One region of the Devosia sp. 2618 genome, then DNA from elsewhere that is predicted to be linked to it. Evidence: predicted binding sites of a transcription regulator. Region 1 holds the regulator's gene; the other holds the start of a gene.
The links. Region 1 encodes LexA, which represses DNA repair genes until DNA is damaged. Its sites were predicted from a motif close to TGTTCNNNNTGTGTTCNG; they were not measured.
Positions count from the first base shown of each region.

Region 2: ABIE28_RS12635 (PA0069 family radical SAM protein) is a predicted target of LexA. The motif match lies at 1,070-1,087, and genes of this name have one in related genera.

Region 1 covers NZ_JBEPOO010000001.1:1,292,841-1,304,030, reverse strand. Annotated here, with positions in the region: gene secG (preprotein translocase subunit SecG) at 64-573, opposite strand; gene tpiA (triose-phosphate isomerase) at 685-1,440, opposite strand; gene ABIE28_RS06560 (peptidylprolyl isomerase) at 1,567-3,438, shown strand; gene trpE (anthranilate synthase component I) at 3,478-4,986, shown strand; gene ABIE28_RS06550 (anthranilate synthase component II) at 5,215-5,814, shown strand; gene trpD (anthranilate phosphoribosyltransferase) at 5,817-6,836, shown strand; gene trpC (indole-3-glycerol phosphate synthase TrpC) at 6,833-7,645, shown strand; gene moaC (cyclic pyranopterin monophosphate synthase MoaC) at 7,645-8,121, shown strand; gene ABIE28_RS06530 (molybdopterin molybdotransferase MoeA) at 8,118-9,320, shown strand; gene lexA (transcriptional repressor LexA) at 9,429-10,142, shown strand; gene ABIE28_RS06520 (cold-shock protein) at 10,525-10,737, shown strand; gene ABIE28_RS06515 (IlvD/Edd family dehydratase) at 11,044-11,190, opposite strand, start outside.
Region 2 covers NZ_JBEPOO010000001.1:2,512,577-2,523,766, forward strand. Annotated here, with positions in the region: gene ABIE28_RS12630 (MDR family MFS transporter) at 1-743, opposite strand, end outside; gene ABIE28_RS12635 (PA0069 family radical SAM protein) at 1,161-2,309, shown strand; gene ABIE28_RS12640 (HAD family hydrolase) at 2,316-2,999, opposite strand; gene ABIE28_RS12645 (hypothetical protein) at 3,093-3,680, opposite strand; gene ABIE28_RS12650 (hypothetical protein) at 3,761-3,934, shown strand; gene rnhB (ribonuclease HII) at 3,960-4,616, shown strand; gene ABIE28_RS12660 (site-specific DNA-methyltransferase) at 4,854-5,987, shown strand; gene ABIE28_RS12665 (NAD(P)H-binding protein) at 6,629-7,471, shown strand; gene ABIE28_RS12670 (A/G-specific adenine glycosylase) at 7,672-8,724, opposite strand; gene ABIE28_RS12675 (DUF721 domain-containing protein) at 8,907-9,419, shown strand; gene ABIE28_RS12680 (thioredoxin domain-containing protein) at 9,539-10,327, shown strand; gene smc (chromosome segregation protein SMC) at 10,364-11,190, shown strand, end outside.

The DNA.
Region 1 (11,190 bases):
ACGCTCTACACAAAAAGAAGAAGGGGATGTTTCCATCCCCCTCTTTGGTTCGCCTTACGGCGGTTAGTTCGAGGCCGGAGCGGCCGGCGTTTCCGGAGCGTCGGGGACCGGAAGGTCGCCCGATGCGTCGGGAGTTGCTGGCGCTGCGGGAGCAGACGTCGTGGACGGAACCACATCCTGCGTCACGGGATCGCTACCAGCTGGGGCAACAGGATCGCTCGTGGGAACAGGAAGATCAGACGGTGCGCCGCCACCCTGAAGGGAGTTGAGCGCATCGAGCACGCTGGTCGGCGCCGCGCCGTCCTGGGACGCTGCAGCACGTTCGAGAATACCCGAAGTGCCACGATCCAGTTCGGACAGGATCGTCAAACCGATTGCTGTCGCGAAGAACAGCGTCGCGAGAATCGCAGTGGTGCGCGTGAGCAGGTTGGCAGAGCCGCGTGCGGTCATGATACCGCCGCCACCGCCGCCGCCGCCAATACCCAGAGCGCCGCCCTCAGAGCGCTGCAGCAGGATAACTGCAATCAGCGCCAGGACGATCAGCAAATAGGCCACAATCAGGACGTTAGCCATCGTGTCTCAGTCTATTAGTCGAGCAAAAGATGCGGCGTCTTACACGCCCCGCGCGCCAAATGCCAGAGGCGGAGCGGAAATTCCGACCTGCCGTCTGGCACAAGCGCAGCACTAGACTGCGGAGATAATGGTGTAGAAGTCCTTTGCCAAGAGGCTGGCGCCGCCAACCAGCCCACCATTGACGTTATCCACGGCCAGAATTTCCCGCGCATTCTGGGGCTTGAGCGAACCACCGTACAAAATACGCACCGAGGCGCCCTTGTCGGCGAAACGCTGCACCAGTTTGTCGCGGATCGAATTGTGCATTTCGGCAATATCGTCATTGCTCGGCGTGCGACCCGTGCCAATGGCCCAGATCGGCTCATAGGCGACGATGATTTCGTGCAGTTCGGCCGCGTCGGGAATCGATCCGGCCAGTTGGGCCGCGACCACATCGAGCGCCTGCCCGCTATCGCGCTGGGCTTCGGTTTCACCGACACAGATGATTGGCTTGAGCCCTGCCCCGATGGCGGCTTCGGCCTTGGCGCGCACGTCCGCATCTGATTCACCGTGCGCTTCGCGGCGCTCGGAGTGACCGACGATCACATATTGGGCACCGGCATCGACCAGCATGCTGGCGGAGATATCGCCGGTATGGGCGCCCGACGGCGCGGCATGGCAATCCTGCCCGCCGGCAAGGATACCGGCACTGGCGCCCTGGCGGGCAATGGCGGCAAGAATGGTGGCTGGCGGGCAAATAACGACCACGGCGCGCGGTGCTTCCCCTGTGGTGAGCATGCCTGCCAGAGCCGTCAACTCATCCAAAGACCCCCTCAGGCCGTTCATTTTCCAGTTTCCTGCGATCAGCGGCGTGATTGTGGTTGTCACTCTTTAGCTCCTGCTACCTCTTGCACCGGGGCCAGCTTTGCCCTAACCCGGCTTGTAAAAATGGATTACTAGTGCGCTCCCGCAGTCGCGGTAAAGCCTGGTGTTGCCCAAATTGGAACGTCTTAGATGCTCGATAGTTTGCGTGCTTTTGCAAAATCCTGGCCCGGCAAGATCCTTGGCGGCTTTCTGCTGGTAGGCGTGGCCGGTTTCGGCATCAACAACGTTATCACGGATCTTGGCACCAATACGATTGCTCGTGTGGGCGATCAGGAGATCAACTCGCGGCAGTTCCTGCGGGCCTATCAGAACCAGCTCAATCAGGTCGCCCAGCAGATCGGTTCGCTGCCGACCGCCGAGCAGGCCATGAGCTTTGGCATCCCCGGCATGGTGCTGCAGAGCATGGCCCAGGACGCAGCGCTGACGCAGATGGCCAACGGCTTTGGCATGGGCGTGTCGGAAGACAAGCTCAGCGAGATGCTGCGCGAAGATCCATCGTTCCAGAACGCAGTGGGCACCTTCAATCCAGCCTCGTTCAAGCAGGTTCTGGCCAATAGCGGTCTGACCGAAGCCGAGTATTTCGAACAGCAGGGCAATGCGGCCAAGCGCCAGCAGCTGATCCTGAGCCTGTTTGGCGATACCAAGCTGCCCGAAACCGCATCGGCCTTGATCAATCGCTATGTCGCCGATCAGCGTTCAATCGACTATTTCGTGCTCGGCGAAACCAATATCGAAACGCCAGCCGCGCCGACCGAGGCTGAACTGGCTGCCTACCTGACCCAGCATCAGTCCGAATTCCGCACCGTCGAAACCCGCAATGTGCAGCTGCTGCGCCTGTCGGCTGCCGACCTTGCCGCGACCAAGACCATTGCTGATGCCGACGTTGCCGCCGAATACGAGCGCACCAAGGCCAGCCTGACCCGTCCAGAGCGCCGCACCATCCAGCAGGTCGTACTTAACGCCGATCAGGTCACCGCGTTTGAAGCCGGCCTCACCGCCGGAACGCCCTTCGCAACGCTGGTGAGCACTGCCGGCCTGACGCCAACCGACATTGGCACCCTGGCCCAGAGCGAAATCACCGACACCAATCTCGCCAATGCCGCTTTCGGCCTGCCCAATGACGGCTTTGCCGTGATCGACGGCGTGGCCGGCAAGCGTGCCGTGCACGTCTCGGCCATCGAGGCCGGTGGCGCACCAACGCTGGACGAAGCCCGCGAAGACATCGCGCACAACCTCGCGCTGGCGCAGGCCCGCAATGAACTGGCCGACATTCAGGACCAGATCGAAGAACTGCGCGCCGCTTTCCGTCCGCTCACCGAAATCGCCGAACGGTTCAACCTCGACCTCTATGAAGCCGACGTGACCTCGACCGGCGCTGAACTCAGCGTTCTGCCCGATCTGGCGCAGGAAGACCGCCCACGCATCACCCAGGCCATCTTTGCTGCCCAGCAGGGCGCGCTGACGGCCGCCATTCCACTCGCTGGCAATGCCAATGTGTGGTTTGACCTGACCGCCATCGAGCCTGCCCGTGATGAAACGCTGGACGAAGTGCGTGATCGCGTGACGACTGCACTGACGGCAGAACGCACCAACAATGCGATCCTTGCTGCACAGGCCGCGGCTGTGACCCGTCTCGACAATGGCGAAGCCGTTGCTGACGTCGCAGCCTCCTACAACGTGTTCCCGCAGATTAGCCCAGCCTTCACTCGCTTTGGCGCTGAAGACGGCACCATCGACGCCGCTGTCGCATCGGCCGTGTTTGCCGGTGACGACAAGCATCACGGTTCGGTCGTCAGCCAGGATGGCGAGTTCATCGTGTTTCAGGTTGTCGATCTGACGGCTGCGACCGGCCCGCTCGAAGCCCCGGCAAATGCCAGCCTTGAAAACGAAGCCCGCGTTGGCATGTATGGCGACTTCGTCACCGCGATCAGCACCGAAGCTGGTCTGCGCGTCAACCAGCAGGCGCTGACACAGGCGCTGCAGCTCAATACCGGCCTGTAACCACAGGCCGGACCACCCCGGAAACTGGACACCACACCAATGGGCGACGACCTCTTTCAGCGCTTCTCCGAGCAATACAATGCTGGAAAGTCGCAGATCGTGTGGCGTCGCATCGTGGCGGATCTCGAAACCCCGATCGGCACCTATCTCAAGCTGGCGCAGGGCCGGAAGAACACCTTCCTGCTCGAGTCAGTGCAAGATGGGACGACGCGCGGTCGCTATTCGATCATCGGTAGCCAGCCGGACCTGATCCTCAAGGTCGATGCCGGTCAGGCGTCGATCAATCGGTCCGCGCAGGTCGACGACACCAGTTTCGAGCCCCTGCCCGACCTGCCGCTCGACGCGCTGCGCAATCTTGTGGCCGAAAGCGCCATCGAGGTCCCCGAAGGCCTGCCGCCGCAATCGGCCGGCGTCTATGGCTTTTTGGGCTATGAGATGGTCCGCTATATGGAAGTGCTGCCCAACAGCAATCCAGACGACCTCAAGACACCTGAATCGGTGCTGATCCGGCCATCGCTGCTGGCTATTTTCGACACGGTCAAGGACGAGCTTTATCTCACCGCGCCCGTCCATGTGCGGGCTGGAGTGTCCGCTCGTCAGGCCTATGAAGCCGCCGAAGGCCGGATCGACGACGCCATCGCCCGGCTGAGCCAGGCCCTGCCGACGACGCCTGCTTTGCCCGATCTTGAATCCATCGCGGTCAAGAGCAACACCAGCCGCGACGAATATTTCGCGATGGTCGCCAAGGCCAAGGACTACATCACCGCCGGTGACATTTTCCAGGTCGTGCTGAGCCAGCGGTTCGAGGCCGAGTTCAATCTGCCCCCGACCGCGCTGTATCGCGCGCTGCGCCGGACCAATCCCAGCCCCTATATGTATTTTCTCGATTTCGGCGACTTCGCGGTCGCGGGCTCAAGCCCGGAAATCCTGGTGCGTGTGCAGAATGGCGAAGTGACCATCCGCCCCATCGCCGGTACCCGCAAGCGCGGTTCGACGCCAACCCGTGATGCCGAACTGGCTGCCGAACTGTTGGCCGATCCAAAGGAGCTGGCCGAGCATCTGATGCTGCTCGATCTGGGCCGCAACGATGTCGGTCGCGTCGCCAAGACCGGTACGGTCAAGGTGACCGACAAGTTCTTCCTCGAATACTATTCACACGTCATGCACATCGTCTCGAACGTCGTCGGCGTGCTCGATCCGAAGTATGATTTCGTCGATGCGCTGTCGGCTGGCTTCCCGGCGGGCACCGTGTCGGGCGCCCCGAAGGTGCGGGCCATGGAAATCATCGACGAACTCGAAAAGTCGCGTCGCGGCATCTATGGCGGCTGCGTCGGCTATTTCGGCGCCGACGGCACCATGGACACCTGCATCGTGCTGCGCACCGGCATCATCAAGGACGGCAAGCTTTACGTGCAGTCCGGCGCAGGCATCGTCGCTGACAGCCAGCCCGACCTCGAGCAGATGGAATGCGAAAACAAAGCCCGCGCCCTGTTCAGCGCCGCCGAGGAAGCGCTACGCTATGCCGGCGAGGCGAGGATCGGGCAATGAGCGTAAATTTGGATAGCCCAAGCCTTTCCACTGCCGTCATTGCCCGGCTCGTCCGGGCAATCCAAGAGGTGCTGCCAGTAGGCATGGACCACCGGGACAAGCCCGGTGGTGACGATGGGGATAGTTTTGGGCCGCAACATCGATGGCGGGGCTGCTTCTGAAACCGGGGGTGCCGCTTGTGCGGGAATGACCCGGTGGTTGGAAAGAGACTGCTGAGGAGCGAGCCAAATGACCAAGACTCTCGTCATCGATAACTACGATAGCTTTACCTACAATCTCGTCCATTTCCTGGGCGAACTCGGCGCCGACATCACGGTCGTGCGTAACGACAAGATTACGCTTGATGAAATCGCCGCCATGGCGCCCGAAGCCATTCTGCTGTCGCCCGGGCCGGCGACGCCCAACGAAGCCGGCATTTGCCTGGCGCTGATCGACCGGTTTTCGGCAACCACGCCGATCCTTGGCGTATGCCTCGGCCATCAGGCTATCGGCCAGGCCATGGGCGGCGATGTGATCCGTGCGCCGCACCTGGTGCATGGAAAAACGTCGAAGATCCACCACACCGGCCAGGGCCTGTTCCGTGGGCTGAACAACGATTTCGAAGCGACGCGTTACCACTCGCTGATCGTCAAGCAAGACACCCTGCCCGACGTGCTCGAAGTGACTGCGACGACCGATGACGGCCTGATCATGGGCATGCAGCACAAGACCCTGCCCGTGCATGGCGTGCAGTTCCACCCCGAGAGCATCGCCTCGGAAAACGGCCATGCCCTGTTGCAGAACTTCTTGAACATTGCCCGCGACTTCAACCAGAAGAAGGCCGCGTAACAATGGATATCAAGGCAGCACTGCACAAGATTGCCGACCGCAAGGACCTGACCGGCGAAGAGATGCGCAGCGTCATGCGCATCATCATGTCGGGCGACGCGACACCCAGCCAGATCGGCGCGTTCCTGATGGGCATGCGCATCAAGGGCGAAAGCGTCGGCGAAATCGCTGCGGCGGTCTCGATCCTGCGCGAGCAGATGGTCAAGGTCGACGCCCCCGAAAACGCCGTCGACATTGTCGGCACCGGCGGTGACGGCGGCGGCACACTCAATATTTCGACGGCCAGCGCCATCGTGGTCGCGGCATCCGGCGTTCCGGTGGCCAAGCATGGCAACCGCGCTTTGTCGTCCAAGTCCGGTTCGTCGCAGGCGCTCGAAGCGCTGGGCGTCAAGCTGGACCTCACGCCCGAAGAAATTTCGCGCTGCATCACCGAAGCTGGCATCGGCTTCATGTTCGCGCCAAGCCACCACCCGGCCATGCGCCATGTGGGCCCTGCCCGAGCCGAAATGGGCGTGCGCACGATGTTCAACCTGCTCGGTCCGCAATCGAACCCAGCCGGCGTGCGCCGCTACATGCTCGGCGTTTATGCCGAGGAATGGGTTGAACCGGTTGCTGCGGCACTGCTCGCCAATCGCGCCATCAAGGCCTGGGTCGTGCATGGCAGCGATGGTCTGGACGAAATCACCGTCACCGGCCCCAGCTTTGTCGCCCAGATTGCCAATGGCGACCTGCGCAGCTTTGAAGTGACCCCGGAATCGGCAGGCCTCAAGCGCTATGACGCAAAGGACCTGCTCGGCGCCGATCCAGACTATAATGCCCAAGCCATCCATGCTTTGTTCGATGGCGCCCCCGGCGCCTATCGCGATGTCGTGCTGCTCAATGCAGGCGCGGCGCTGATTGTGGCTGACAAGGTTGCAGACCTGCGCGAAGGCGCAGAGGCGGCGGCCAGCATCGTCGACAGTGGCAAGGCCAAAGAAACACTCGCCCGCCTCGTGGCGGTATCGAACGGACGAGATAAATGACCGATATTCTCCAGCAGATCGAAGCCTATAAACGCGAAGAAATCGCGGCAGCAAAAGCCATGCGCCCATGGGCCGAAGTGGTTGCCGAGGCGCATGACCAGCCCGCGCCACGCGGCTTCATCAAAGCCATCAAGGCCAAGCGTGCCAAGGGCGAATATGCCCTGATCGCCGAAGTCAAAAAGGCCAGCCCCTCCAGGGGCCTGATCCGCCCCGATTTCAACCCGGCCGAAATCGCCCGCGCCTATGAGGCCGCAGGCGCCGCCTGCCTGTCGGTTTTGACCGACCGCCCCAGCTTTCAGGGCTCGCCGAGCTATCTGATCGAGGCCCGTGCGGCGACGCAGCTGCCCGTGCTGCGCAAGGACTTCCTGTTCGAAACCTATCAGGTCGCCGAAGCCCGCGCCTGGGGCGCCGACTGCATCCTCGTGATCCTGGCCGCCGTCGACGACGAAACCGCCCGCTACCTGCTCGACGCAGCCGAAGAATGGGGTATGGACGCGCTGGTAGAAGTACACGACCAGCTTGAGCTCGACCGCGCCCTGGCGCTTGAAGCCACGTTCATCGGCGTCAACAACCGCAACCTGCGCACCTTCGAGACCAGCATCGAAACCTCGATCAACCTCGCGGTCGGCGTGCCCAAGGGCACTCTGCTGGTCAGCGAAAGCGGCATTCTCAACCACGAGCATGTGCTCAAGCTCGACCGAGAAGCGGGCATCGGCACCTTCCTCGTCGGCGAAAGCCTGATGCGGCAGGACGACGTGGTGGCCGCCACGCGCACACTGCTGACTGGCTCGCCGCAGACCGCCGCCTGATGACCAACAGGCTCACCCACCTCAACGACCGCGGCGAAGCCCATATCGTCGATATCGGCGACAAGGCCGTTACCAAACGTCGGGCCGTGGCGCAGGCGCGCATCACTGCGGAGGCCGCCACGGTCAGCGCCATCATGGGCGGTGGGCTCAAAAAGGGCGACGCGCTTGCCGTCGCCCGCATTGCCGGCATCATGGCCGCCAAAAAAACCAGCGACCTGATCCCGCTCTGCCACCCCATTCCGCTGACCAAGGTGAGCGTCGATATCGAGGCCGATGGCGCCACAGCGATCACCATTCACGCGACGGCCGAAACCACCGGACAGACCGGCGTCGAAATGGAAGCGCTGGTCGCCGCCTCGACAGCTGCACTGACGCTCTATGACATGGCCAAGGCGATCGACCGCGCCATGACCATCACCGATATCTGCCTGCTGGAAAAATCCGGCGGCAAATCCGGCGACTTTGCCCGACCATGAGCCTGCTGCCCGTCGAAGACGCCATCGCGGCAATCCTGAAGCGCGTGCCCGCCCCCGTCGCCGAGACGGTATCGCTGGCCGATGCGACCGGCCGTGTGCTGCTCGAACCCATTGTCGCGACCCACAACCAGCCGCCGTTCAATTCGAGCGCCATGGACGGCTACGCCGTGCGCGCAGAGGACATCGTGCCCGGTCATCGCCTGCCTGTGGTTGGCACCTCGCAGGCCGGCGCAAGCTACGCCAAAACGCTGATGCCCGGCGAAGCGATCCGCATCTTCACCGGCGCCCCGGTGCCCGAGGGCGCCGATACTGTCATCATGCAGGAAGAGGCGCAGGCCAGCGATGGCTTTGTCTCCTTCACCACCGAAGCACGCCGTGGCCACAGCGTGCGCGCACTAGGCAATGACTTTGCCGTGGGCCAGCAGGTGGTCGACGCCCATGTCCGCCTCGCACCGATGCAACTGGCGGTCGCCGCCGCCGCCAATGCCGCAACGCTGCAGGTGGCCAGGCGCCCGCGCATCGCGCTACTGGCCACCGGCGACGAACTGGTGCTGCCTGGCTCCGAGCTTGGCCCCGACCAGATCGTCGCCTCCAACAGCTTTGGCCTGCGCCCCGAACTGCTGCCCTATGCCGAGACCGTCACCGACTACGGCATCGCCCGCGATGATCGGCAGGAACTGCGGGACAAGCTAACCGAGATATTCGCAGCCGAACCGGATGTGTTGATCACTACTGGCGGCGCCAGTGTTGGCGATCACGATATCGTCCAGGAAATCCTGGTCGACCTTGGCGTGACGCTCGATTTCTGGCGCATCAACATGCGGCCCGGCAAACCACTAATGTTTGGCACTCGTGGCAAGACGCTGGTGTTCGGCCTGCCCGGCAATCCGGTCTCGGCCATGGTCACATCCATGGTATTCATCCGCCCCGCTTTGCGCGCCTTCCTCGGCTTTCCTGAGCCCGCGCTGTGGAGCCTGCCGCTGGCTGGTCCCACGCCGCCCAACACCGCCCGCCGCCACTTCATGCGCGCCCATCTAATCCAGACGCCGACCGGCCCGCAGCTGCAGCCGATCGCGCAGACCGATAGCGGCCATACTTCGTCGCTGGCGCAGGCCGATATGCTGATCATTCAGCCAGAATTTGACCCTGGGCAGTCGCCCGGAACCATTGTCCGGGCCATCCCGCTCGACGGGTTCTGACGGACAACTCGCTGCCAAAAGCAGAAATTTGCTGGGCATATTGCAGAACATAACTGGAACGCGTATGGTCGTTCTGCCTATGTTCCGATTCCCGCTCCGAGAGGGCCCATGCTCACGCGCAAACAACACGAGCTGCTGATGTTCATCCACGAACGGATGAAGGAAAGCGGCATTCCTCCATCCTTTGATGAGATGAAGGATGCGCTTGATCTGGCATCCAAGTCCGGCATTCATCGGCTGATAACGGCGCTCGAAGAGCGTGGCTTCATTCGCCGCCTGCCCAATCGGGCCCGCGCGCTGGAGGTGGTTAAACTCCCCGATTCGATGAACCCTTCGCTCGGTGGCCGCAAGGCGCGCTTTGAGCCATCGGTGATCGAAGGCAATCTGGGCAAGGTCGCATCGCCCCCCTCGCGCATGTCGGCGGCCGAGGATTATGCCAGGCCGATTTCCATTCCGGTCATGGGCCGCATCGCGGCGGGTACGCCGATTTCGGCAATCGAGAATCACACCCACACCATCATGGTGCCGCCCGAAATGCTCGGCGCCGGTGAGCATTACGCGCTCGAAGTGCGCGGCGACTCGATGATCGACGCCGGTATTTTCGATGGCGACACCGTGCTCATCAAAAAGCAGGATGCCGCCAGCACGGGCGAGATCATCGTCGCACTTGTTGACGATGAGGAAGCAACGTTGAAGCGGCTGCGCCGCAAGGGCAACACCATCGCGCTCGAAGCAGCCAACCCCGCCTACGAAACGCGTATCTTCCCACCAGACCGGGTCAAGGTACAGGGACGCCTTGTGGGTCTGCTTCGCAAGTATTGACCATCGGCTGCTGATCTATGGGGCTGCGCAGTTGGCGCGGCCCCTTTTTGTTGGCGCGCACGCGAATTTGACCGGGACACCTTGCCTGCCAGCAACCGATGACGGAAATCACCCGGTCGCATATGTCGTTGTTTTGTCAGCACTTCGAACAAAAGCTGAAATGTGCTTCACAGTTGGCTGCAAACTGTCAATATCGTCCATCTTGCAATATAGACTATTCCGTGCCATATAGGTCGCATACGTTTTCAGCCTAAGTCGGCTGCCTAATGCCGGTTCGCCGGACCGTGGCTTCCTTCTCTACCATGCGAACGTTATTTTCCTCTGGCATGTTGTCATTGGATAACCGCTCGTTCGCTGATGCTACGAGCAAAAGGAAACTATCATGGCCCTCATCACCGGCACCGTTAAATTCTTCAACACCACCAAGGGCTTCGGCTTCATCTCGCCAGAAAATGGCGGCAAGGATGCTTTCGTCCACATCTCGGCTGTTCAGCGTTCGGGCCTCCAGGGCCTCTACGAGAACGACAAGGTGACCTACGAGCTCGAGACCGGCCGTGACGGCAAGGAATCGGCAACCAACCTGACCCTGCTCTAGTTTTTTCTAGACTGGCGAGCGCGCTTCGGCGCAGCTCGGATGAGGCCATCGCGATTTTTCGCGGTGGCCTTTTCTTTTGTGCATTGAGCTTTGGGGCACGTCCTCCTTCGACAAGTTCAGGGTGGTTCGAGGGTCGCTGCGTTCCCGCCTCACAATGAGGGCTACTCATATGGTCGAGTGTTCGAGTAGCCCTCATGGTGAGGTGCGAGTTCTGACGAGCCTCGAACCACGAGGGCATGCCACCACTCATCCCAAACAAAAAGGCCCGCGCGATGCGCGGGCCTTTCGTCATTTTCAGCGAACCAATCAGTGATTGTCGCGCGGCACGCCAAAAGTCTGGGCGATGCGCTGGTACTTTTCGGCTGGCTTGAGGATGGCGCCATCGCCGAGCTGGCCGACGATACCGCGCTGAATTTCCTGCCATGGCGTCTGGTGCTTGGGGTACTTGTAGCC
Region 2 (11,190 bases), 1.2 Mb from region 1:
GAGACTTCGGCATCCGCGGCATGCAGCGCGCCTTCGCCCAGTCCGCTCAGCCCATAGACGAAGCCGCCAAAGCCAATGATCGACAGCAGAACCGAGACGATATCGAGCGGCGCCTTGGTCGGAACCGTGACATTCTTGATCAATGTCGAGCCCAGCGCCAACGCGCCCAGAGCGATCGGTAGCACGAGGATAAACATCCAGCGCCATTCCAGGACCGACAGGATCAGGCCGGAAATGGTTGGGCCGATAGCTGGCGCCACGGAAATGACGATGGAGATGTTGCCCATCGTCTTGCCGCGCGACTGCGGTGGCACCAGGTTCATAACCGTGGTCATCAGCAGCGGCATCATGATGGCCGTGCCCATGGCCTGAACCACGCGACCGACAATCAGCAGCTGAATGCCGGGGGAGACGGCACAGATCAGCGTGCCGAGCGAAAACAAGCTCATCGCCAGGGTGAAAACCGGGCGCGTATTGAGGCGCTGCAGCAGATAGCCGGTGATTGGAATGACCACCGCCATGGTCAGCAGGAAGCCGGTGGTGAGCCACTGGGCGGCATTTGCGGAAATGCCCAGGTCGCCCATCAGATGCGGCACGGCTACGCCCATAATGGTCTCGTTGAGAATGACCACGAAAGCGGAAACAAGAAGCAGTGCAATGACCAGCCTGTTGCGCGCGGCATTGTCCTCAGTGACTGGGGCGCTCACAGGTCCGGCGTCGAATGTGGCAGCATCAGTACTCATGATATTTCCTAAATCTAGATTTGCGTCGCTAGCAGGACGACGAACGGCGCCGGCGGAGACCGACAGCACCTTGAATGATTTTTGCGACAGTGAATGTCAGCAGAGTGGGTCGTTAAGTTTTTTATTCAGCAAGTCGGAACAGGCCAACGCGAGATGAACGATCTAGCGTTGCGCAGCATTTTCCCCGAGCCCCAAACGGTCGATCTGTTTATTCCCACACCCGGGCCCCGTCCACCCGCAGAATTGCACTTCTGGGTTGCAATTAAAGGGTTAGTCACCGTTGAAAGTCGCGACCCATGCCCATATGTGATACGGGAATGACATTGTGTTCTTGTTTTGTTCCATCGCGACTGTTACATCCTGAGACATGTTTTGCAGTCACGATTCGACTGCCAAGCGCCCGGCAGGAGAAGTCTCATGGCCCTCTATCAGGCCCCATCGTTTGAAGCTCTTGAAATGCTCAGCCGCAGCCGCGACGCCGATCTGGCGCGGCGCGAACTGCTCAACCCTGACCGTATTCGTGGGCGCGGCGCGCAATCCAATGTCAGCGGGCGATTTGAGAAGCAGAAGCGCGAGAGCTTTGACGACGGTTGGGACAATGTGGAGCCGCTCTCGATCTTTGAGACGGTGGAACATGTCGAACGCGCCAAGACGATCATCACCACCAATGACAGCCCGGACATTGGTTTCGAGCGCTCGATCAATGCCTATCGCGGCTGCGAGCATGGTTGTTCCTATTGCTTTGCGCGGCCCACGCACGCTTTCCTCGGCCACTCGGCGGGCATCGAGTTCGAGCGCGACATCTATGTGAAGGTCAACGCCGTCGACGCGCTGCGCAACGAGCTGGCGGCCAAGAGCTACAAGGTCAAGCCGATCGCCATGGGCACCAATACGGACCCCTATCAGCCGGCCGAGCGCGAGCACAAACTGACGCGCGGCATCCTCGAAGTCATGCTGGAGACGAAGCATCCCGTGATGATCACGACCAAATCGTCGCTAATCATTCGTGACCTCGATATCCTCACCGAACTGGCCAAGCTGGGCCTGGTGAAGGTGGCGATTTCCATGACCTCGATGGATCACAAGCTGAGCCGCCGGATGGAGCCCCGCGCATCCTCCCCTGCCCGCCGGCTGGAAGCGATCCGGCTGCTCAGCGAAGCAGGCGTTCCGGTAGCGGTGTTCGCCTCGCCGATGATCCCCGCGATCAATGATATGGAACTTGAGCGCATTCTCGATGCCGCTAAGGCGCAGGGTGCGGTCAGCGCGTCGATGATCTTGCTGCGGCTACCTGGCGAAGTCCGCGACGTGTTCCGCGAATGGCTGCTGCGCCATTTCCCGGACAGGGTTCGCCATGTGCTGTCGCTGGTGCGCGACACGCGCGGCGGCAAGGATTATGACTCGCGCTGGGGCACCCGCATGACCGGTGAAGGCCCCTATGCAACGCTGCTCCGCCAGCGCTTTGATAAAGCGCGCGAACGCTATGGGCTGGACGTGAAGCTGCCCGGACTGCGCAACGATCTGTTCGTGGCGCCAAAGCTTGAAGAACGGCAGATGAGCCTTTTCTAGGAAGGCCTAGACCGTAGCCATGGCGATGCGCGCCGCAATGAAATCGAGCAGAGACTGCTCGTCATAGCTTGCCGTGGTGATATCGGCACCAACAGCCCGGAGGTCGACGTCTTCGAGGCTAGTGCGGATGCCGACGGTTGCGAGACCTGCAGCAACCGACGACGCGATGCCAGTGCGCGAATCTTCGAAGGCCACCGACAGCTCGGCCTTGGCATTGAGAAGGCGCAGCCCCTCCAGATAGGGCAGCGGGTGCGGTTTGCCGTGTGGTAGTTCGGCGCCGATGACGATGGCGGCAAAACGCTGGCGGATGCCGAGCCCGTCGATGATCAGATCCGCATTGGCACGAGGCGCGTTGGTGACGGCTGCGATTGGCAAACCGGCCGCTTCAGCTAGGTCGAGCAGGTAGAACAGGCCGGGTACTGCGTGAATTTCGGTATGGGCCAGTTCGCGGAACACAGCTTCCTTATGATCCAGAACCGCCAGCCCTTCCTGAGGCGACAGCTGCGGCAGCAGGCGTCGTGCGATGTCGACATTGGCAAAGCCCTGCAGCTCGCGGATGAAGCGTGGCCGGTCGAAGAACTCGCCAAACGGCTCGAAGACGCGATTGAAGGCTTCGAGATGGACCGGATCGGTATCGGCCAGAGTGCCGTCGATGTCGAAGAACAGGGCAGCGCCAGGAGCAAATTGCATAGGAGTAAAGCCTAGGAGGGAAGCGGGGCGAACCGACAGCAAATCGGCTGATCAGTCAACGTGTGTTGTGCGGCGGCGTATCGCTGTTGGCTTTTAGTATTGCGCCACCCGACGCGCATAGGTGGCCATGAAATCGATCGATGCGGCGACACCACGCAGGGACAAGGCCACATCCTTAGCTGGGACGACGTCGATCAATGGGACGGAGAGCGTTACGGCTTCACTATCGCGCATGGCCTCGAGCAAGGCTTCCTCGCGCAGAGGGTCGCGGATGAAGAACTGGTTGGCGGTGTCGTAGCGTGTTTCGAGATCGTTGATAAAGTCGAAGTTCGCGGGCGTCTCACCGGTCATTGCCAGTTCTATGGGGCGCGTCTGATCGATGGCGACGTCGTCCGCGGCTACCGTTATGGCGATATCGAGATCGCCGTTGAGGCGGTTGCGGAACACGGTGAGTTTGTAAGCTGGAAGGCCAGCGGCGTTTTTCTCGTTACTGCCGGTGCTGGCGAAACAGGAAATTCCGTAATAATCGACCGCGTCCTCATCGATCTCGTCGGGGCACACGGCGAGCCAATCGCGATTATATTCGCGCCACTCACCAAAAGGGTGGTGAAATGGCTCAGCCTGAATAGACGACGCCGCCGCAGCAATCAGGACAACAGCGCAGAACACTCTGCCGATCATGTAGTTTGCTTCCCCTTACGGCTTAGGCTAGCTGATATATAGCGCCAACAAGGCGACAATACAGGGACAGCGCGGATAAAATGCTAGTTGGGGTGAAGACGAGCATTCTCGACGATCTGACGCTGCTGGAGCTGGACGCCGATGGTCCGATATTGGCGACGGACCAGGACGCACCAGACCTGATCGGGGCGGCATTCAGTGCCAGTTCGCGCAACGCTGCTGGCGAGGCTTTGATTGCGCGGCAATTGACTTGATGCCCGCCAGAGCCATGCTGCTGGCATGCTTTTCGATTCGACTATCCAGACCACTCCCGACTATTCCCACGAGCTCGCGCTGCAGGCGCGGGGCGCGAGAATTGTTGCGGGCGTGGACGAAGCCGGGCGCGGTCCGCTGGCCGGGCCTGTAGTGGTTTCCGCCGTTGTGCTGGATGCGAGGACCATTCCGGCAGGGCTCAATGATTCCAAGAAGCTGAGCGAAGAACAGCGCGAGGTTCTATTCGAGCAGATCATGGTATCGGCGCTCGCTGTTTCGGTGGTGGTGGCACCGCCATCCATCATCCTGAGCCACAATATTCGCGGGGCAACCTTGTGGGGCATGGCGCAGGCGGCATCGAGCCTGTCACTGCGGCCAGACCGCGTGCTGATCGATGGGCGCGATGTGCCAATGGGGCTGCCCTGCGAGGGGCTGGCGCTGATCGGTGGTGACGGGCGCAGTGTGTCGATTGCGGCAGCGTCGATTGTCGCCAAGGTCACCCGGGACCGGATGTGCCAAATCATGGATTGCGATGCGCCCCATTTCGGCTTTGCCGGGCATAAGGGTTATTCGACTGCGAAACATATGCGGGCGCTGGTGGAGCATGGCCCTTGCCGGCACCACCGCGAGGAATTTGCGCCGGTGGCGGAAGCCTGGGCTCGGGTTCGGATGGCGGTGGCTTAGGGATGCACGCCCTCGTGGTTCGAGGCTCGTGAAGAACTCGCACCTCACCATGAGGGCTACTGGACGTTAAATGTATCGACAGCCCTCGGTGTGAGGTAGGAGCGAAGCGGTCCACAACGCACCGCGCCTTTGCCGCCTCAACGGGCGCGTCTTAACCCCTCGCTAACCCCTTACAAACGCTCCATTAACCCTGGCGCGCTATAACGGGTTTGTTAGTACTGCGTTAGGGTTAAGTGTATGTTGCGTACCGCGCGTACGGCTCCAGAAGCCGCTGCGGAGGAGACCCAGCGTCTCCCGATCGATACCATTCTTGTGGGTGACTGCATCGACCACATGAACGCCTTGCCAGCTGGCTCGGTTGATCTGATTTTCGCTGATCCCCCATATAACCTGCAGCTGGAACAGAGCCTCACCCGCCCTGACCAGAGCAAGGTTGATGCGGTGGATGACGAATGGGACAAGTTCGAGAGCTTTGCCCATTACGACACTTTTACCCGGGCGTGGCTGAAGGCCGCGCGGCGGGTGCTCAAGCCGGATGGGGCCTTGTGGGTCATCGGCAGCTATCACAATATTTTCCGCGTCGGGACGGCGCTCCAGGACCTCGACTTCTGGATGCTCAACGACGTGATCTGGCGCAAGGCCAACCCAATGCCGAACTTCCGCGGCACGCGGTTTACCAATGCCCATGAAACCCTGATCTGGGCTGCGCGCAGCCAAAAGAGCAAGGTGACGTTCAACTACGAAGCCTTGAAGCTGGCGAACGACGACACGCAGATGCGCAGTGATTGGCTGTTCCCCATCTGCACCGGCGCCGAGCGGCTCAAGGACGAGGACGACGAAAAGGTCCATCCGACCCAGAAGCCGGAGGCCTTGCTGTTCCGTATTCTGAACGCCACGACCAAGCCAGGCGACATCGTGCTCGACCCGTTCTTTGGCACGGGAACGACGGGCGCCGTTGCGCGGAAGCTTGGCCGGCACTTCATCGGCATCGAGCGCGAAGAGAGCTATATCAATGCCGCTCTCAAGCGCATCGCCACGATCCGGCCCGGCGTGTTCGAGGCGCTGCAATCGGTGACGCCCAAGCGCAAGGAAGCACGCATTCCCTTCGGCTCGCTGCTGGAGCAGGGATTAATTGAACCGGGCGCGCAACTCTTCGACTTGTCGCGACGTTATTACGCCATGGTTCGTGCAGACGGGTCGCTCGTCTCGGGATCCCATCAGGGTTCCATCCACAAGGTGGGTGCCTTGGTTCAGGGTGCTGAGTCATGCAACGGGTGGACTTTCTGGCACCACGAACAGAACGGGCGCATCGACCCGATCGACGATCTTCGCACGGACATTCGTGCAAAACTTGATTTGCTTTCTGCCTGATCCTGACCTCCAATCATCAGGCTCTTGAACTGGCCGCCGGTTTGCCCCGGCGGCCTCTTTGTTTTTGCAGTTGCCGGTTTTGGGGCAGCAAAAAATGCCGCCCGGCCTTTTGGCGTCGCGGTTTCACTGTAACGGGCGGCCGTTGGACCTGAAAAGTCAGTAGAGTGGCCCAAGGGCCGCCCGTCACGATCCGCTCTTTGGGCGAGGTCCGGTTCAGGCGGTACCATTCTTGCAGGTCCGGCTGCCGAGTTTCCAACCCCACTGGAGAAGCGCCCCTCTCCCACGGTCACCCCGCCCGACTTTGCGTGAAGCCGGTGACTGGCGGGAATAGGCACATTGTGCGGCAGGTTTGCGAGGCGGGGATAAGTTTATGGAGGGGCACTGTGAGCTTGGCGGGGGAGGGACAGGGCCGATGGCAGCTCCCGCTCCCATTTCGGACATAGCCGGTGAAGATCGATAGTCCCAACAGCAGACATGAGGAGGCGCAACCCGGTCAACTGGTCAGGTGATCTTGACCTGCGGCGAAGGCTGTTCGATAAGACCACTGTGACAAGAGTTTTCTTCTGACTGATCGCTGACAGTGAAGCCACCGCGTTGCGGGGTGTGCACTGTCGTATCCATATCGTCAGAAGAGTTTTCAAATGACATCAATTGCTATTTCCGGCGCTAGCGGAAAGCTGGGCCGCATGGTGCTCCAGTCGCTGCGCTCAATCACCAAACAGCCGCTCGTCTTGCTTAGTCGGACGCCCGACGCACTTGCAGGAATGTACAGCGACCTGGAGCCGCGGTTCGCAGATTTCGACCAGATCGAGAGCCTTCAACAGGCCATGACTGGGGTGGACCGGCTTATCCTCATCAGCACCAACGCTTTAAGTCCAGATGGCATACGTATCCGCCAACATCGAGCTGCAATAGACGCAGCAATTGGCGCGGGCGTCAGTCACATCGTCTATACGTCGTTTTTGAATGCAGACAGCAGCCCGCTTTCGCTGATGACTGCCGATCACGCCACGACCGAGGCAATTCTCAAAGAGAGCAGCATTGGCTACTCGATATTGCGAAACGCCTTCTATGACGATTTGGCACGGCAATTTCTTGAACGTGCTGACGATGACGGTTGCTTCGTCCACGCGGCGGGCGCAGGCGGTGTAGCCTATGTGACGCGTGAACAATGTGCAGACGCAGCAGCATTCGCCGTTTCCGATGGATTTTCGGGTAGGCGTACTCTCGACATCACTGGACCCAAAGCCATCACGATGCCGGAGTTGGCGGAGTTGGCCCGCACTAGTCGGGGCCGCTCATACTCCCCCGTTGAAGTCTCAAAAGAAGCACTTGTGGAGCGCATGGTAGCTGCATCGGTCCCGCCAGAGAGTGCCGCAATGCTTGCCTGGATAGACGACGGTTTAGCGAGAGGCGCAGGTGGACCGGCGTCTCAGGATTTTGAGAGACTTACTGGCCGCGAACCACCAGTCCTAGCGCTTTGAGCATTTGGGCCGGCCTTCATCAGGTTGGCCCTTTTTGATGATCGCGCACCGCGCCAACCTGCTTATTCGCGACACTCAAAAGGCTGCTATTTGCTTGCAGCTACCCGAAACCCGCCAGTCCGCTAGCCACCCCATTCTTGCCCGCAACCGCAGTGAAACAAGGGCTTGCACCCCACGGAGCCCAATGGCGTTGGGTGAATTTAGTCGAAACCTGCTTGCGCCAGCACCTTTTTGAATAATGTGGGTAGCGCTTCGCCTTTGAGAGCAGTTCGTTCGGACCACCAACCGCCGTCGAGGGTTTCGGGGGGGACGGTTGCGGACCACACTTCCAGTTCCAGGCGGAAATGGGTGAAGATGTGGACGATCTGGCCGCGATGGCGCCATTCGCTTTGGATTGGGTAGTTGGGTTCGGCGAGGTCGGTACCCCAGTCTGACCCGGGCACTTCGGTCATGCCGCCGAGCAGGCCCTTGGCGGGACGGCTTTGCAGATACACATCGCCGGCCGCGTCGGTCATGACATAGGCGTGGCCCTTGCGGACGGGACGGTCGGCTTTGCTAGGCTTGATTGGATAGATGGTTGGATCTGCGGATTTCGTCGCGGCGCAACCGGGCTGGATCGGGCACAGCATGCAGACGGCGGTGCGGGGTGCGCAGATGGTGGCGCCCAGATCCATCATGGCTTGAGCGTAGTCGCCGGCCCGCGCGGGCACCGAGGCTTGGAGGGCGGCGCGGAGTTCGTCCTTGGCATCGCGGACCGGGACGGGCAGCGCGTAATAGCGGGCGAGGACGCGGTCGAGATTGCCATCGAGCACGGCCACGCGCTCGTCAAAACAGATCGCCGCAATGGCGGCGCTGGTATAGGCGCCGATGCCCGGCAGGGTTTGGAGGCCAACCGATGTGTCCGGAAAAACGCCGCCATGGTCGCGCACCACCGCTTCGGCGCAGGCGTGCAGATTTCGGGCGCGGGCGTAATAGCCGAGGCCAGCCCATTCCTTGAGGACGCTATCAAGCGGCGCGGCCGCTAGGTCCTGCACGGTGGGCCACAGACTGGTGAAACGGATGAAGTAATTTTTGACGGCCGTCACCGTGGTTTGCTGCAGCATCACCTCGCTGAGCCAGACGCGATAGGGATCGGGCTTGTGCCCGGCAGCGCGGTCCGCGGGCGAGACGCGCCATGGCAAATCGCGGGCGTGGCGATCATACCAGGCGAGAACGGCCGGGGCATCGATGGGGGCGGAATTGGCGAGCTGCATTGCCATCGGATACCTCTGGCGGGTGGCAGGCCACAAGGGGGCCGCATTCACTTCATCCTACGGATGTGGCGTTTCGCTGGATCATCGTGCCGAGACATACTCATGCCCCTCACCGACGAGGGTAGCGGGAACAAGACCCGATCCCTCTTGTTGATGCGCGGTACTGGGGGTACTTCAGCACTATGGCCAAGGATGATCTGCCCGTACCGAAACGTCGCAATCGCACGATGAACATCGCCGATGTGCTTTCGGGCGCGCTTGATCCGGTACTCAAAAAGCGTGGCTTTGCCAGCCGAGATATCATCGCGCATTGGTCGGTGATGGCACCCAAGCCTTATGACGAGGTCGCCATTCCCGACAAACTGACCTGGCCGCGCGGCGAGAAAAGTGCTGAGGGCGCAACGCTGTTGCTGCGCTGCGTGCCAGGCCATGCACTGGCGATTGCCCATGAGGGGCCCAAAATCGCGGCGGCGATCAATCGCTATTTTGGTTTCGTGCTGGTGGGCACGGTGAAACTGTCGGCCGAAGCGTTCAGGCCCGGTTCAGCGCAAAAGGTCGAGAAAAACATTCAACCGAGCCAGAGCGTCATCGCAAAGGTCGGGGCCCAGGTGGCCGATATCGAGGACGATGTTCTGAGGGAAGCGTTGCGGACATTGGGTCACGCGCTGTCCAGCAGATCGGGGCGAGACGGGTGAGCGGCTTTCAATGTCCACTTAATGCAACCAGAGTGTTCACTGTAGGTTGATGAATGTGCCCACTTGCCCACACATTTGCCCCGTGTAGTGTCGCGCACAACAAAACAGGAGCGTTAGCCGTGAACTTTACCCGCCGTGACACCCTTATGCTGGCCGCAGCTGCATCGGCTTTGAGCCTATGCGGGGTAGCCACCGCCAGCGCTGCTGAAGGCGACATGATCGACATCGCCAAGCTGATGGCACCTGCCGGCGGCGTTGCGGACCATGTCAAGGGCAGCGAATCCGCTCCTGTTACGGTCATCGAATATGCTTCGCCGACCTGCCCGCACTGCGCGACCTTCTCCAACACCGTGCTGCCAGACTTCACCACCCGGTATATCGACACCGGCAAGGTCAAGCTCGTGCTGCGCCCATTCGTGCGCAACGTGCTCGACGCCGCCGTTTTCATGCTGGCGGAAGCGTCGGGCCCGACCAATTACCACAACGTGGTGGCCACCTATTTCAAGACCCAGAACACCTGGGCCGCTTCGGACACGCCACGCGATGCGATTCTGGAAATCGCCAAGCAGCTGGGCTTTACCCAGGAAACTTTCGACGCAGCATTGACGAATCAGGCGCTGTTCACCGGGATGGAAGCCTTGCGCGAGCAGGCGCTGAACGATTTCGGGCTGACGGGTACGCCGACATTCTATGTCAACGGCAAGACACTCACTGGTGACAAGACGCTCGAGCAGCTTGCAGCTGAAATCGATCCGCTTATCCCTGCCGATTTCGTGGCCACCGACGCCTCGGCCGCCGCTCCCGCAGCGGCCCCCGCTGCTCCAGCAGCAGAGCCAACCGCTGCCCCTGCTGCCGATGCAGCAACCCCAGCCGAGCCAACTGCAACGCCAGTTGCCCCTGCGCAGTAATTTCATAACTGGCAGCGCCGCTTCGGTGGCGCTGCCATGAAATTCTCCCGCCTCAAGCTGCACGGCTTCAAATCGTTTTCCGACGAAATGACGCTGGTGATGGAGCCAGGCCTGACGGGTATTGTCGGGCCAAACGGCTGCGGCAAATCCAATCTCGTTGAAGCCATGCGCTGGGTGATGGGCGAAAGCTCATACAAGGCGATGCGCGCGTCCGGCATGGACGACGTGATTTTTTCGGGCTCGGGCAACCGCCCTGCCCGCAATTCGGCCGAAGTCACCCTCGTTCTCGACAATTCCGATCGCACGGCACCTGCTGCGCTCAACAACGCCGATGTGCTCGAAGTCACCCGCCGCATCGAACGCGAGCAGGGCTCGGTTTATCGCGTCAATGGCAAGGAAGTGCGGGCGCGTGACGTTCAGCTGCTGTTCGCCGACGCATCGACCGGTGCGCACTCGCCTGCCATGGTGCGGCAGGGGCAGATCGGCGAGCTGATCGCCGCCAAGCCAACGGCGCGCCGGGCCTTACTTGAAGAAGCGGCGGGTATTTCGGGTCTGCATTCGCGTCGGCATGAGGCCGAACTGCGCTTGCGGGCCGCCGAGGCCAATCTTGAGCGCGTCGATGACATCATCGCGCAGGTGGACACACAGCTTGAAACGCTGAAGCGGCAGGCGCGGCTCGCGACGCGCTATCGTTCGCTCTCTGGCGACATCCGCCGGGCCGAAGCGACACTTTATCATATACGCTGGGTTGCAGCCCGCTTTGCCGAGAAGGAAACCGAGGCGCAGCAGGCAGCGCTGGTGCGCTCGTTGGCCGACGCAACACATCTCGAATTTGAAGCGCAGAAAAAACTCGAAGCAGCCGA